One region of the Bacillus sp. VA15 genome, then DNA from elsewhere that is predicted to be linked to it. Evidence: riboswitches for the same ligand, from Rfam matches in the RefSeq annotation. Region 1 holds a riboswitch; each other region holds the start of a gene.
The links. A riboswitch is a leader RNA that binds a small molecule or an ion and turns the genes downstream of it on or off. The one in region 1 is predicted to bind S-adenosylmethionine.
Positions count from the first base shown of each region.

Region 2: linked by a shared signal. The riboswitch ahead of AC0DBE_RS06845 (phosphoadenylyl-sulfate reductase) and the one ahead of mtnW (2,3-diketo-5-methylthiopentyl-1-phosphate enolase) in region 1 are both predicted to bind S-adenosylmethionine.
Region 3: linked by a shared signal. The riboswitch ahead of AC0DBE_RS12645 (5-methyltetrahydropteroyltriglutamate--homocysteine S-methyltransferase) and the one ahead of mtnW (2,3-diketo-5-methylthiopentyl-1-phosphate enolase) in region 1 are both predicted to bind S-adenosylmethionine.

Region 1 covers NZ_JBVQPQ010000002.1:580,615-583,887, forward strand. The annotation lists gene mtnX (2-hydroxy-3-keto-5-methylthiopentenyl-1-phosphate phosphatase) at 1-167, opposite strand, end outside; gene mtnW (2,3-diketo-5-methylthiopentyl-1-phosphate enolase) at 164-1,381, opposite strand; SAM riboswitch class I at 1,465-1,565, opposite strand; gene mtnE (methionine-glutamine aminotransferase) at 1,607-2,800, opposite strand; gene AC0DBE_RS07870 (carbon-nitrogen family hydrolase) at 2,895-3,273, shown strand, end outside.
Region 2 covers NZ_JBVQPQ010000002.1:382,102-385,374, reverse strand. The annotation lists gene pyrF (orotidine-5'-phosphate decarboxylase) at 1-678, shown strand, start outside; gene pyrE (orotate phosphoribosyltransferase) at 675-1,307, shown strand; SAM riboswitch class I at 1,452-1,557, shown strand; gene AC0DBE_RS06845 (phosphoadenylyl-sulfate reductase) at 1,722-2,423, shown strand; gene cysP (sulfate permease) at 2,435-3,273, shown strand, end outside.
Region 3 covers NZ_JBVQPQ010000004.1:172,076-175,348, reverse strand. The annotation lists gene AC0DBE_RS12650 (5-methyltetrahydropteroyltriglutamate--homocysteine S-methyltransferase) at 1-510, opposite strand, end outside; SAM riboswitch class I at 588-694, opposite strand; gene AC0DBE_RS12645 (5-methyltetrahydropteroyltriglutamate--homocysteine S-methyltransferase) at 763-1,896, opposite strand; SAM riboswitch class I at 1,981-2,087, opposite strand; gene AC0DBE_RS12640 (LURP-one-related/scramblase family protein) at 2,154-2,642, opposite strand; gene AC0DBE_RS12635 (hypothetical protein) at 2,819-3,073, opposite strand.

The DNA of each region.
Region 1 (3,273 bases):
AACATCCGTCCGACACCTTCCTTGATCGACAGCGTTTTGGACAGCACGCCGTCTTTTAATGCCGTCCACTCCGGCGGAGCAAATGTTTTCATGATGCTTATAATGTTGTCGTTCATCGTGATGGTTCCGTCAAAATCACAAATAATTAAAGGCTTTCGAGTCGTCATACAGCTTCAACCTTTCCCCATTTATCAAGGGCAAGCTTTAGATCCTTGCATTGTTCGGCTTTTTCATCAATCGGCTGGGCTTCTAAGACCGCATCAATTATGGCTCTGAACGCTTTGCCCCCGCCTTGGGCGCCGTTCGGATGTCCGTGTACGCCTCCCCCGGCGTTAATAATATGATCTATGCCGAAATCCCGCATTAAAAGCGGAACCATACCGGGATGAATGCCTGCTGACGGAACAGCAAATGTTTGGTTAAAGGCATCCTCTCTTACACATTCTTCGTGAATCGCCAGCGCATCTTCTTTTGGAAGCGCAACCGAACCGTATGGAGATGGGAAGAGACTGAAGTCAGCACCGCAATACCGGTTCAATTTTCCGAGCAAAAGAGCATGAGAAAATCCGTAGAACGGAGAAGACGTAAACGCCCCGCTGACAGCTGGATGTGCCATAATCGGGATTGCGATTTCGGGATCTTCCGCTAGGCTTTGCATGACGTCCAAGCCGTAAGCGAAGACATTAAACAAAAGCGCATCTGCTCCTAATTCGGCAGCGCGTCTCGCTTTGTCTTTCAGATCAGCCGTACGTCCAGTCAAATTGACCGCATACAGCGTTTTATGCCCGGTTTGCTCATACGTTTCTTTCAATATTTGCTTTCCTTCTGTAATTCTTGTTTCAAAAGGCGCCAGACCTGTCTCAAAGAAAATTTCATCGTCCTTAATCAAATCAACTCCGCCAAGCGCCTGCTGCCTGAGCTGTTCTTTAATATCACTCAGGTCCCTTCCGATAACCCCTTTAAAAATGCTCATTAACAGCGGTCTCTCAAACTCTCCCAGCAGCTTCCGGATGCCGTATACGCCAAACTTCGGTCCCGGCAGCGTGCGCTTAAATGCTTCAGAGAAGTGAAGATCGAGTAATTTGATTTTTCCGTCCAGCGACAGCTTGCCAAACACTGTTGTCAGCAAAGCCGGAATATCCTGAGAGAAATTGATTTCAGGATAGGCAATTGTGATCACCGCTTGTTTCCCTGATGCAGGAGTTCCCTCTCTTTCCTCGACCTTTATCACCCGCCCCTTGTGCTTTTGCATTTGCTCCTGTTTTACAAGGGGCAGATCTGTCCATGAGCCTACTGTCAATCCTGTTGCGATTTGTTCTGCTTTTTTCTCTGTATCGGCTCCCGGTTCGGTCAGGAGATATGTTGCTAATAACTCACTCATGCCAGAGCTCCTTTCATTTCATCCATATAAAAAAACCTCTTCAAACAGCAATCGCGTCTAAAGAGGTTTCGTTTCTCGTCCGAATCTTATCTCTCAGCCGCCAGCTGCAAGAATTAGCACCGTGCTTTATAAGTCGGTTGCCGGGCTTCATCGGGCTCGTCCCTCTGCCTGCTCTTGATAAGAAAATATAGATTTTATAAATTATTTTGAATTATCCCATCGTTATCAGATCTTGTCAATGCTTTTTTGGGTAAACAGGTTCAGTTTCCCAATTCGATAAGCGGCTTCTTTGAGTCTTTCTTCACTTGTCAGCAGTCCGACTCTGACATAGCCCTCGCCATATTCACCGAAGCCGTTTCCAGCCGCAACCGCCACATTCGCTTTTTCCAGCAAAAGGTCTGAGAACTGCTCGGAAGTATAGCCTTCAGGCACAGGCAGCCAGGCAAAAAATGAACCTGCCGGAGCTGTCACATCCCAGCCGATTTCCCGGCATGCCGCAATCCAAGCGTTTCGCCTGCTCTCATATCGGGCATTTTGCTCCGCCACACACGTCTGATCAGCTAGCAGTGCTTCCGCTGCAGCCTCCTGAGTCGCTCTGAAAAGACTGACAAACATATGGTCTTGATAAAGATTGATCGCTTCAATGACCGAAGCGTTTCCGACAGCAAAGCCGACCCGCCACCCTGCCATGTTATACGTTTTTGACAGCGTATAAATTTCAATTCCGATATCCTTCGCACCTTCAGTCTGCAAAAAGCTTAACGGCTTGCAGCCGTCAAATCCTACAGCGCCGTAAGCAAAATCATGAACGACACAGATCCCGTTTTCTTTCGCAAAACTCACTGTTTCTTCAAAAAACTCGGAGGTAGCAACAGCTCCCGTCGGATTATTCGGATAATTCAAATACATCAATTTCGCCTGTTCCCTTACTTCAGCCGCGATGCTGCTGTAATCAGGAAGAAACGCCCTGTCCTTTACGAGCGGCATCATTTCCATATTCGCTTTCGCGAGTGTGACACCTGACCAGTAATCAGGATAGCCCGGATCCGGAACTAAAATCGTATCACCCGGATTCAACAAGCATTGCGGGAGCTCGACCAGACCGGCTTTCCCGCCGAATAATACAGCGACTTCAGTTTCCGCGTCAAGATCGATACCGTATTCTCGTTTATAAAATGCTGCAGCGGCTGATTTCAGACTGTATGAGCCGCGAAAAGACGAGTATTTATGATTTTCAGGATCCGCAACGGCTCGTTTCATTTCCTCGACGATATGTTCCGGAGTCGGCTGATCCGGATTTCCCTGTCCGAGATTGATGACGTCGTGTCCTTCTGCGAGCTTTCGGTTCACTTTCTGCACCAGAGAAGCGAAGAATTGTTTAGGCAATTCTTTCAATACATGAGACTGTTCAAATTTCATCTATTCTCACCTTCTAAAAAAATCTTGAAATGATAGTCCATCATCATATATGGTTAAATGAAAAAAGTAAAGAAAAATTTGGGGTGTTAAAAAGATGAAATGGACGATATCTTGTCTTCAATTTGATATTTCATACGGTAAACCTTCGGAAAATATAAAAAAGGCTGAATTTTTGATTGAAAAAGAAAGCAAACATGCTGATGTTCTTGTTCTTCCTGAATTATGGACAACTGGATATGACTTGGCCAACCTTGATAAGCTCGCTGATGAAGACGGGCATTCTGCTCAGAGCTGGCTGAAGAAAACAGCAAAAAAACATGGCGTTCATATTGTCGCCGGATCGGTCGCAGTCAGAAATGATTCTGATGTTTATAATACAATGTACATCGCGGATAAGGAAGGACAAATCATTAAAGAGTATCGAAAAGCCCATCTTTTTCAGCTGATGGATGAGCATGTGTATTTATCAGCCG
Region 2 (3,273 bases), 200 kb from region 1:
GCTGAAGAAACACTTGCGTTCTTAGCGCCTTTTCAGCAAGAACCGTTATTTGTAAAGGTTGGAATGGAACTTTTTTATCAAGAAGGGCCTTCTATAGTTAAACAATTAAAAGAAAGAAATTGCGAGCTGTTTTTAGATTTAAAGCTTCATGACATCCCGACCACTGTAAACAAAGCGATGAAGCGCCTTGCCGGTCTCGGGGTGGACCTCGTCAATGTTCATGCGGCCGGAGGCAAAAAAATGATGCAAGCAGCTCTGGAAGGCTTAGAAGAAGGAACGCTTTCCGGAAAAAAACGCCCGTCACTTATCGCGGTAACCCAGCTGACAAGCACATCTGAACAAATGATGAAGAATGAACTGCTGATCGAAAAGCCTTTGATCGACACGGTCGTGCACTACAGCAAGCTGGCAGAAGAAAGCGGACTTGATGGAGTGGTCTGCTCTGTTCATGAAGCAAAAGCCATTTACCAAGCGGTGTCGCCTTCATTTCTGACTGTCACTCCGGGGATCAGGATGTCAGAGGACGCTGCGAATGACCAAATCCGCGTAGCGACACCTGCAATTGCAAAAGAGAAAGGTTCATCAGCGATTGTGGTAGGACGCTCGATTACCAAAGCGAAAGACCCAGTAAAAGCCTATGAAGCTGTCAGACTCGAATGGGAGGGAATCAAATCATGAAACAAATCATCGCAAAACATCTATTAGACATCCAAGCTGTATTTTTACGCCCGAACGAGCCATTTACATGGGCAAGCGGCATTTTATCGCCAATCTACTGTGACAACCGCCTTACGCTATCTTTCCCGGAGGTCAGAAATGATGTCGCCTCAGGTATCAGCAAGCTTGTCGAAGAGCATTTTCCTGAAGCTGAAATGATTGCGGGAACAGCTACAGCCGGTATTCCTCATGCTGCTCTGGCGGCTGACCGTTTGAATCTTCCGATGTGTTATGTGAGAAGCAAGCCGAAAGCGCACGGAAAAGGCAATCAGATTGAGGGAGCTGTTCAAAAGGGGCAAAAAACTGTCGTTATTGAAGACTTAATCTCCACAGGAGGAAGCGTACTTGAAGCTGCGGCAGCTTTACAAGCGGTTGGCTGTGAAGTGCTCGGTGTCGTCTCCATTTTTACGTACGGGCTCCCTAAAGCGCAGGAAGCCTTCGCAAAGGCAGAACTTCCATACTACTCTTTAACTGATTACGATACGCTCACAGAGGTCGCGCTCGAAAACGGAAATATTCATTCAGACGATCTAGAAAAGCTGAAAACGTGGAAACGAAATCCCGAGTCAAAAGATTGGTTTAAAAAATAAGAAATAAATTTCGGTGATGTATAGAGGCTTCAAAGCCTTGTTGTACTTGAAAACAGGCCACTCGGCCTGTTTTTTTATTAATCCTATAAAAAAAGTCGGGTTGACTTATGTTAGAATTGTGCTAAAATTTACTACAAATCTAAAAACTTATCAAGAGCGGCTGAGGGACTGGACCTATGAAGCCCGGCAACCTGCATAGTTTGTAAGGTGCTACTTCCAGCAAAATGAATTCCATTTTGAAAGATAAGGGCTACATGCTGTTCCTGTCTTTCTTTCCGCCGGATTGAAAGTTTTTTATTTTAAGAGGAAAAAAGGCTGTATGTGATAACAGCAGCCGCGCATCACATTACAATTGGGAAAAGACAACCGGCAGAAAGCTACTGTTTGTTTGTCTCCGAAAGGAGGAAAGAAGAAATGTTAACGTACGATAATTGGGAAGAACCAACGATTACATTTCCGGAAGACGACCCTTATAAAGGAGCGCTTTCAGTTTTAAAGTGGGCATACGGCCATTACGGCAATCAGCTTGTTTATGCCTGCAGTTTCGGAATTGAGGGAATCGTTCTGATTGACTTAATTTATAAAGTAAAAAAAGACGCAGAGATTGTGTTTCTTGATACAGGACTTCATTTTAAAGAAACCTATGAAACGATTGAACGAGTGAAAGAGCGTTATCCGGGTCTTAATATCATCCTGAAAAAACCAGACCTTACCCCTGAGGAGCAAGCCGAAGAACATGGTGACAAACTGTGGGAAAGAGAGCCGAATCAGTGCTGCTATCTTAGAAAGGTTGTTCCTTTAAGAGAGGCGCTTTCAGGACATCCAGCCTGGCTTTCCGGTCTGCGCCGCGATCAAGGGCCAAGCCGTGCCAATACGAATTTCTTAAACAAAGATGAAAAATTCAAATCAGTAAAAGTATGCCCGCTTATCCATTGGACTTGGAAAGACATTTGGAGATACACATCCCGGAATGAGCTGGACTACAATCCGCTTCATGATCAAGGATATCCTAGTATTGGCTGCGCGCCTTGCACGGCTCCTGCTTTTACCGCAGAGGATTTACGTTCAGGCAGATGGAATGGTATGGCGAAAACAGAATGCGGACTGCATGAATAAGGAGCTGCAAAATGGAACTAGCCGCTATTTTATTTAGCTTGTTTTTCGCGATGAATATTGGTGCAAGCGGCGCTGCAGCTTCGATGGGAGTTGCTTACGGCTCTGGAGCCATTAAAAAGAAAACCTACGCTTTGATCCTATGCGCAGTCGGTGTGCTGGCCGGGGCGGTCATTGGCGGGGGCGAGGTTGTAAAAACCATCAGCTCCGGGATTATCCCCGAGCAGACGATTACACTGACGATTGTTTGCATCATTATTGGAGCCGCTGCGCTGTCGCTCTTTACGGCTAATCTTCTCGGCATTCCTTTGTCGACAAGTGAAGTAACAGTCGGCGCAGTTGTCGGCGTGGGAGTGGCTTACAAAGTATTGTTTGTGAACAACCTGCTGGTCATTGTGTCGTTTTGGGTTTTTGTCCCGCTGTTCGCTTTCGGTTTCACATATTTTGTATCTAAGCTGTTTCGTTATTTTAAGATTGAAATTAAATCTTCTAAAAAGCAAAAAATCCTTGGCATTGTTTTGTTAGGTGCCGGATTTTTTGAAGCATTCTCTGCCGGTATGAACAATGTGGCGAATGCCGTTGGCCCGTTAGTGGCGGCCGGTGTGCTGGATGTAACGAAAGGAACCTTATACGGGGGAGCTTTTGTTGCTCTTGGCGCGTTGTTATTAGGCCGGCGGGTGTTAGAAACAAACGGGAAGAAAATTACGAGATTCTCAAAAGGAGAAGGCATTCTCTTATCCGGTACAGGAGCCGGACTGGTGATCATCAGTTCTGTATTTGGGATGCCAGTGCCCTTGGCGCAAGTCACGTCATCGTCTATTATCGGAATAGGCATGGCAAAAAACGGTCCGAA
Region 3 (3,273 bases), on a different contig from region 1:
ATAGTCGTTTTTGTATGCATCCTTTTCCAGCTTTCCGCGGAAAAACAACATATTCGGGCTTGGGATCGTCATCTTTGGTGTCGCGTCACCGGCAATGCTATGGAGAAAGGAGTAATCTTCAAGCATAGGGTGAGTCGAAAAGTCGATATCGCCGGTCACTTTTATGCCGCGTGCTTTTGTCTGTACGTTATGGAATTGAATGCCCTGCTCAGGAGTAAACGGCTCAACGCCATCTAAGTTTTCAAGGAAATCAAAGTGCCACCACGCTCTGCGGAATTCACCGTCTGTCACGACGTTCAGGCCGGTGTCCTTCTGTTTTTCCACAATGCGGGTGATTTCATCGTTTTCGATTTGGCGAAGCTGCTCAGCCGTAATCTCGCCGGCCGCTTTTTGCAGCCGCGCTTTTTTAACGGGCTCAGATCTCAGCAGGCTTCCGACTTGATCCGCGCGAAACGGCGGTTTTTTTCTTTGAAGTGATTTTTGTTCTGCGGGTGTTGTTTGTTGTGGCATGTTGTCCATTCCTTCTTTCCATTCGAATATAAAAAAGCTCTTCCTTTGGATAAGGAAGAGCTTGTGTGACAATCTCAACCTTATCTTCAAGAGCAATCATTGCTCTAAAGGATTTAGCACCATTCTGTTAAACAGCGGTTGCCGGGTATCGCAGGGCCAGTCCCTCCACCTCTCTTGATAAGGAAAACCTTTTTATGAAATTTTCTGATAGTATATATTATTCACACATTTTATGTTTCTGTCAATGATAGATTATCTCCACACATCGTTGGCGATGTCGATCACATGGCGCAGCTTCGCCCATTGCTGCTCCTCTGTCAAAAGATTGCCTTCTTCTGTAGAGGCGAAACCGCACTGCGGGCTGAGGCACAGCTGATCCAGGCTGACAAAGCGCGCCGCTTCATTGATTCGGCGCTTCACATCCTCAGGATTTTCAAGCTCGCCGTATTTCGATGTAATCAAACCGAGTACAATTTGCAGATCCTTGCGTTTCACGAAACGGAGCGGATCAAAGTTACCGGAGCGGTCATCATCGTATTCCAAGAACAGGCCGTCCAAATGTAAGCCATCCAAAATCGTTTCCGCTACAGCGTCATAGCCTCCTGATGCCGCCCAAGTTGAACGGAAGTTGCCGCGGCAAATGTGCATCGTGATTGCTAAATCATCAGGTCGGTCTGCCACTGCATCGTTAATCGTTTTGGCGAATAAGGCAGGCAATGTTTCTGGATCGCCGCCAAGCGCTCGGACGACCTCTCTGCCTTTTTCCTCAAAGAAGAGAGACCATGACGTATCATCAAGCTGAAGATAGCGGCATCCAGCGTCATAGAAGGCTTTGATTGCTTTTTTGTACGCTTGGGCCAGATCATGAAAGTATTCCTCTTGGTCGTCATAAATCCCTTTATCGGCTTTTTCACCGAAAAACAGCATATTCGGGCTCGGAATCGTCAGCTTTGGTGTCGCGTCACCGGCAATCTCATGTAAAAATTGATAATCGGCAAGCGCGGGGTGGCTCGTAAAATCGAGTTTTCCCGTCACTTTGATGCTGCGTGCTTTTGTTTTCGCATGATGGAACTGAATCCCTTCAGCCGGGATGAACGGTTCCACACCGTCAAGCCCTTCCAGGAAATCATAATGCCACCAGGAACGTCGGAATTCCCCGTCTGTTACCACATCGAGACCGATTTCTTTTTGTTTTTCCACAATGCGGGTGATCTCTTGATTTTCGATATCACGAAGCTGTTCCGCAGTGATCTCGCCAGCCGCTTTTTTTTGCCGGGCTTCTTTCACCGGAGCAGATCGCAGTAAACTGCCAACATGATCGGCACGAAAAGGAGCTTTGATTTGTTTTTCTGTTTTTTGTCCTGCAACATTTGTTTGTTGAGCCATGTCATTCGCCTCTTTTCTGAAATGTGTTGTGCATGAAAAAAGCTCTTCCTTTGAGTAAGGAAGAGCTTGAATGATCAAATCTCCGCCTCATCTGCAAGAACGCAATGTTCTAAAGGATTTAGCACCATTCTGTTTGAAACAGCGGTTGCCGGGTATCATAGGGCCAGTCCCTCCACCTCTCTTGATAAGGTACATCTTCATATTCAGATTTTAATTATCTTAATATTATTACTTTTGGATCAATTGTCAACACCTTTTTAGAAAATACTTTCATCTTCGTCGTCATATAATACCATATCCAGCACGATAGCAATGGCTGTGCAGATCAGCACATCTTCCTCGTTTGCAATTTGCAAATGATAGGAATCACCCCAGCTAAGCCACTTTTTGCTCACTGACATCCGGACATTTTCCCCGTCCGTCAGTTGAAATTCATCCTTCCACAAGTCACCGTCAATTTCCCAGTTGAGCTTGGAAATTTCAAATTTTGGTTTAAAAAACGTTAATTTCTTTGCCACCTCACAAACTGTTTTCCCGCCAATTGAAATCTCGTATCGCGGCAATACAGACATTACTTTTTGTTCTATGGAAACGAGTGTTTTTCCGGATGAATCTGTCATTTGTAGCGAGTCTCCTAACGAAAAGAACCGGCCCTCGACCTTGAATGTCTCTTGTTCATCTCGGTCATAAATGTGAAATGCATCTTTAAACGAGAACATTTTTTGTTTCATAAATAATTCGATCATTGCTGAAGTCTCCTTTTGGATTTGCCTTGTAAGAGATTACGGACAGGCGGCAAAAAGGTTTCAAGTTCCAAATCTAGTGATCAGAAACCCTGCTGATTGTTTTTCCCGAGTAATAAATGTTTCTAAAATTGAAAAAGGCTGCATGATTCAGCAGCCTTTTCGTTTGAAATATAGGATTAGGAAAGAGGCATCCGGCGTTTTTGGCGGATGGCGTCAAGGTCGATTAGGTTGTTGTGATGAGGTGCGGCTGCTGGCAGAGGGCTTGTCTTTTGCGGTTTGCGGCGATTGTCCTTGCTGAAAGAAAAAAGAAGATAGCCGCATAATGCGATGATAATAAATAGGATCATTTTACATACCTCCCAAAAAAAGTTTTGGTATTCTCTATTGTACGGATAAAATGTCAAAAAGTATTCAAAAAATTCTAAATCCATTTAAAAATAAATAACTGCCCCTCAAAAACAGTCTAACCTGATGACCTGAAAATAGTCTTACAACATGATGATTGTTCTGGTTGGTGATTGGTTCTATAGTTACTATCGACGATAAAATAAATTCCTTTATATAACTTTTAACCTAAAAATTAATAATTCAAATTACCTGTTTTTGGTTGCTGTTTTCTTGCTTGTTTGGT